2 regions of the Thalassotalea aquiviva genome follow, and region 2 is predicted to be linked to the other one. Evidence: predicted binding sites of a transcription regulator. Region 2 holds the regulator's gene; the other holds the start of a gene.
What was found. Region 2 encodes LexA, which represses DNA repair genes until DNA is damaged. Its sites were predicted from a motif close to TACTGTATNNNNATACAGTA; they were not measured.

Region 1 (3,217 bases), 1.6 Mb from region 2:
CGTTTATTCTTCGGATGGTCGTTACTTAGCTTATAAAGCGATGAAAACGCCTGTCTACGAGTCGGATAAATTTAATTTAATGCTAAAAGACTTACGTACCGGTGAAGTGCGTGATATTGCCCCTCTTTGGGATCGATCAATTGCCAGTTTTCAATTTGATACAGATAATCGAAGTGTTATTGCGGTGGCTCAAGATGTGGGCCAAAAAAGCATCTTTAAAATTGATCTACAGTTTGGTGATGTAAGCACTATTTACAGCCAAGGTTATGCCGGCTCTGTTAATGTTACTGCCAATGACGTCATCTTTACCCGCCATAATTTAGGCTCACCCAGTGATGTTTATGCTATTGGCAAAGGCGGGTATGGCTTTCGTCAGTTAACCCAAGTTAATAAAGAAAAAATGGCGGCAGTTAAATTAGGCGAATACCAACAATTTAATTTTAAAGGCTGGAATAACGAAACCGTACATGGCTATTGGGTAAAACCTGCTAACTATAAATACGGCGAAAAATATCCGATTGCATTTTTAGTCCATGGTGGGCCACAAGGTAGCTTTGGTAACATGTTCCATTACCGCTGGAATGCGCAACTATGGGCTGCCCAAGGCTATGGTGTGGTCATGGTCGACTTTCACGGTTCAACCGGCTACGGTCAATCTTTTACCGACTCAATTAGTAATGATTGGGGTGGTAAACCACTAGAAGATTTACAAAAAGGTATCGACTTTATTGTTCAAGACCAGCCTTGGTTAGATCGTAATAATGCCTGTGCTCTGGGCGCTTCTTACGGTGGTTACATGATGAACTGGATCATGGGTAACTGGAGTGATGGTTTTAACTGTATTGTGAATCACGCTGGCTTGTTTGATATGAAAAGCTTTTATAACGTAACCGAGGAATTATGGTTCCCTGAGCACGACTTTGGTGGTCCTTACTGGGAAAACAAAGAAGCCTACGATACGTTTGACCCTTCACGCTTTGTCGATAACTGGAAAATGCCCATGCTTGTGATCCAAGGTGAGCTTGATTATCGGGTGCCGTATGGCCAAAGTTTGGCCGCATTTACCACCTTGCAGCGCAAAGGTATCGAGTCGCGCTTAGTGATGTTTCCAGATGAAGATCACCACATTCGCAAACCTGATAATTTAAAAGAGTGGTATCGTGAAGTGTTTACTTGGATGGAAAAATACACCAATAAGTAATCACCTATGATTTTATTAAGGCCAGATAACCTTGTGTTTTCTGGCCTTTTTTATTGGCATCAGAGTAAATAATTGGTATAACTGTAATTATATCCAGTAATGCAAGTGCAACCCTATGGAAATTATTGATTTAAACCTATCATCACTTATCACTTTAAGCTTATCGAGCATTGTTTGTGTGCTCTTAATCCTCGTATGTTGGCAGCAAAAGCGGCTAAAATATAAACTTGAACAACAAAGCCAATCGGCCGTAGTAGTGCAAGAACGGTTGCAACAATTTCAACAATATTTGCAGCAAAATGGCCACAATCAACAACAACAATCGGCAGATTTTCTCCAGACCTTAGGGCAAAACCAGCTCCAGTTACAAGAACAGTTAAATCGTCATCGTGAGCAATTTAATCATAATCAGCTTCGAGCCATTGATCAGTTAGTGCATCACTTAAACCAAGCGACAAAAATCAGTCGTGAAGAACTTGCTCAGTCCCTCAAGGCAAATGCCGAATTACTGGCAAAACAAATGTCTGAGCTATCAGAAAACACCGACAAAAGATTGCAATCGATATCCATGCAGGTCGAAAAACGTTTAGCCGAAGGCTTTGATAAAACCACGAAAACGTTTAATGATATTGTCCAACGTTTAGCCTTGATTGACGATGCACAAAAGAAAATTACCGAACTATCGACCAATGTTGTGAGCTTACAAGAAGTCCTGGCCGATAAACGTTCTCGCGGTGCCTTTGGCGAAGTTCAGTTGAACGGGCTGATCCGAAATGTGCTCCCTGAAAAGCACTTTTCTATTCAGCATACCTTGTCTAATGGTAAGGTCGCTGACTGTGTATTATTTTTACCGGAACCAACGGGCAACGTGGTCATTGATTCTAAATTTCCATTAGAGAGCTATCGTACCATGACCCAAGTTGAGTTGTCTGAGCATGATAGAAAGCAAGCTCAAAGGCAGTTTAAAGCCGACATTAAAAAGCACATTAACGATATCTCAACCAAGTATTTAATTGAAAAGGAAACGTCTGATGGCGCCGTCATGTTTATTCCAGCAGAAGCTATTTTTGCTGAAATTCATGCCCATTATCCTGATCTAGTCGAATACGCTTATAAAATGCGAGTATGGTTGTCATCGCCCACTACCTTAATGGCCATACTAACAACCGCTCGCTCGGTACTCAAAGATGAAGCTACAAGGCAACAAGTTCATGTTATACAGGAGCATTTATCGCATTTAGGAGCTGACTTTAGTCGCTTTAAAACTCGCTTTAATAACCTTGCTAAGCACATAGACCAAGCGGCAACAGATGTTAAACAAATTCATACATCGGCGGATAAAATCAGCAGCCGATTTGAAAAAATAGAAAAAGTGGAATTGAACATGGAAGAGGTCGCTGAATTAATGAAATAGCGCGCATCAGGCAGAATAAAAAAACCGGGATCTAAGATCCCGGTTTTCATCACAGCGGTTATCTTAAAGCGCCAGTAAAACGCTGATAAACACTATGGTTAGCAAAATGGGACAGACAAAACGTAAGTAGTTTGCCCAAAGTTTTAATAGCGGTTTTTGTGCTAATAAGGCTTGGTCGGCTAATTGGTTGCCACGTTTCCAAATCCAGCCAACCACAATAAAGTAAAACAATCCCATAATAGGTAGCTGGAAGCTATTAACCCAAGTGATCACCGCGCCAAATAATAATTCAAAGTTAAACACCAGGGTCATACATGCCAGTAAGACTATGATTGAAACAATGGTGGTGGCCTTACTTCGGCTGTAACCTTTGTCTTCGACAAGATAAGCAACAGGTACCTCAGTTGATGAAATCGTTGAGGTTAAAGCGGCCATCGACATCAAGGCAAAAAACATTAAGGAAACATACACCCCAATATTTCCCATCGAATCAAATAGGGTTGGTAAAATTGAGAAAATAAGCTGAGGTCCACCAACGAGTTGGCCATCAACGAAGACTTGTTGCCCTAAATGTTGAGCAACAAATAAGGTTGGAATAATTA
Region 2 (3,217 bases):
TAATCCCTAAATGGTTGAAACGAACATTACCCAAGTCATTCATTGAGCAAATTTTTACCATCATATGAGCAATACTGGCGGTGTGCAAATGCACATGTATTGCTGAAATGTGAAAGCGTTTACAAACATTTCTACAATGACTTTCCTTATATTTTACGCTTAAAGCGCCTTCCTGCGACGTTGAAAATCAAATATGCATGTTGGCAGTGCGACCAAATGCAGCTAATTTGTCTTGCCTTAATAAAACGAAAAAGCCCTCTAAGGGGCAATCAAATTTCACTATTACCAAGCAGGCAAGGCGCTTAAAATCGTTAAATGCGACAAGAAAAAGTTAACGGTAACCGTTACCAGTCAACAGTTCTCGCTTCGACTTAAAAACGGAACGAAAGGTTTCTTATAATTTACGCCCTAACTTTTTTTCAATCAGTTTTTTTTCCCAATCGGGGGAAAAAAAACGCACTTTTTCAAAGGCTATAAGGCCTTGGACAATTAAAGCAACACCGAGGCCGCCAAAAAGGATATAAAATTTCGGCTCATCATAAAACTTAATAGAAAAAACGAGCGCTAACACTATATACACCAGTGCAAATTCATAGAATTCCTTAACACGTTTCACATACAGCATAGCTTTTTGTTCATCTGACTTTACATTAACGTCGTGATTCATCATTGTCTCCTTGGGTTGTATCATTGAAAGATCTACCTCAAAAACAGATGCTAGGGCTTTACATGTTTCTATACTTGGGTTTTGTCCTTGCTCGATTCTCTGAATAGTTCGAGGCGTGACTCCTGCCATTTCAGCTAATTGGCTTTGCGTCCAGCCTCTCTGTAACCGAAGTTTTCTAATAATCATGCTTACCCTTTTTTATATGCATTGAAATTTATTTTTGAGGAATTCCATTCTTAACAAAAAACGTTTTAAAGCAAACGACATGGCCATGACAAAGACCAGACACTAAAGCGACATCCCTTTAAAATCAGCAATTTAAAACAAAATAATTTTGACGTATCAGTCAAATCTAAGCTAAAAAAATGCCCTGTTAATTTGCCTAATCCGGTATAACATAACAATTTAATCACTGGTAGTGAACTGCCTATGCTAGCCAAAACAGACAATCAGTAAATTAAGACAGCATAGGGCTCAGTTTATTTTGCTTGGATTATTTTAGAAATAAACTGGATTACACAAAATTCCAATTTAAACATAAATTACCTGTTGCGATAATTATTTAGCTGTATATACTGACAGTATCTAGCACTGTACAGATAAACAGGTCAACTATGCGCCCTCTTACCAAACGACAACAACAAATATTCGATTTAATTAAAGAAAAAATCGCTGATACAGGTATGCCACCAACACGCGCTGAAATTGCCGAATACTTTGGTTTTAAATCTGCCAATGCTGCTGAAGAGCACTTAAAAGCATTAGCCAAAAAAGGTTTTATTGAAATTATTCCGGGAACCAGTCGCGGCATTCGTCTGGCCGAAGAACATATGCAAGAAGATGAAGGTTTACCGTTAATTGGTCGGGTGGCTGCCGGTGAACCAATTTTAGCGCAAGAGCATGTCGAGCAACATTACCAAATTGATGGTAATTTATTTCGCCCCAGTGCTGACTACCTATTAAGAGTTAACGGCGAGAGTATGAAAGATATTGGCATCTTAGATGGCGACTTACTGGCCGTGCATCAAACCACCAACATTCATAATGGTCAGGTTGTGGTTGCTCGAGTGGAAGACGATGTCACCGTTAAGCGTTATAAGCGTGAAGGTAACGTAGTTTACTTACACGCCGAAAACGAAGATTTTTCACCGATTGTTGTCGATTTAACCACTCAAGCATTTCATATTGAAGGCATCGCCGTTGGCGTCATTCGAAACGCCGACTGGATGTAACCAGCCTAAGCTTGTTTAATATCATGGTGGGACCGTCTCTATACCCACCATGTTTCCTACTTTCTCTGCTAATTATTGTTTTTACTCTCTTTCTTCCGCATTTAATAAACCCATAATTATTTAACCTTTTTATTACAAAACACTAGATCTTGATCAAAATTTAAGTAATTCTAGAGTGGAAAGTAAACAAAAGTTATCTTGGGCTTTCCCTAGATGCCATAAAAAAGGATTCATTCTCTGACGTTTTGTTTTTGTCTAAACCAAATTTGTCAGCAAAACTGCCCAAGTTTTGTTTTCGATTGAGGTGGTTTAACAACAGCAAGGCCAAAACAACTGGACATTTTATGCTGCTCGACCAAATTTGGTACGGGTCGCTTTGATTACGGTTGGGGGTGAAGACATATCAGCAATTGTTGATAAAAAACTAGGTTCAGCCACTGCCTTAAGCAGAGTTGAAGTAGACATAAATATAATAATAAGTTACGGAAATGAAGCATCGAATGTAGCGTAAAGCTATCGAGGTATCGGTTATTTTTTCTGTATTTTCTGTGCTAATAAGCAAAGGAGATGTCGAGTGAAAAGACGTAACCTAGGTTGGCTGTTTTTGGGAACTTTGTTTTCCAGCTCAGCTTGGGCCGACATGCAATTGAATTTAACCCAAGGGGTAACAGACGTTAGCCAAGAAGTCTATTCATTGCATATGATGGTCATGTGGATTTGTACTGCCATTGGTATCCTCGTTTTTGGGGCCATGTTTTGGTCAATGATTTTTCATCGCAAGTCCAAAGGTGTTAAACCCGCCTCTTTCCATGAAAGCACCAAAGTCGAAATTCTTTGGACCGCTATCCCAATCATTATATTAATCGCCATGGCTTGGCCGGCCACGAACACCTTAATAAAAATGGAAGACAACAGTGAATCTGAGTTAACCATTCAAGTGACTGGCTCGCAATGGAAGTGGCATTACAAATACTTTGACCAAGACATTGAATTTTATTCAGTCTTATCAACACCCAAAGAGCAATTTGATAACCGTGAAGGTGTGCTTGCAGATAAAGGCCAGCACTATTTATTGGAAGTCGACAAGCCTTTAGTTATCCCGACCAACCGCAAAGTACGTTTTTTGATCACCTCTGACGATGTTATCCATTCTTGGTGGGTGCCCGCTTTTGCAGTTAAACAAGATGCAAACCCAGGATTTATTAATGAAGCATGGACCAAGGTTAACGAGCCTGGTATTTATCGCGGCCAGTGTGCCGAGCTTTGTGGTAAAGACCATGGTTATATGCCCATTGTGGTTGATGTACGCTCAGAACAA

Region 1: a site for LexA is predicted at 1,281-1,300, ahead of ACAY00_RS05645 (DNA recombination protein RmuC). Genes of this name have one in related genera too.

The regions. Positions count from the first base shown of each region.
Region 1 covers NZ_CP166961.1:1,264,639-1,267,855, forward strand. The annotation lists gene ACAY00_RS05640 (prolyl oligopeptidase family serine peptidase) at 1-1,201, shown strand, start outside; gene ACAY00_RS05645 (DNA recombination protein RmuC) at 1,317-2,615, shown strand; gene ACAY00_RS05650 (sodium-dependent transporter) at 2,679-3,217, opposite strand, start outside.
Region 2 covers NZ_CP166961.1:3,027,856-3,031,072, forward strand. The annotation lists gene ACAY00_RS13525 (helix-turn-helix domain-containing protein) at 395-853, opposite strand; gene lexA (transcriptional repressor LexA) at 1,282-1,899, shown strand; gene coxB (cytochrome c oxidase subunit II) at 2,540-3,217, shown strand, end outside.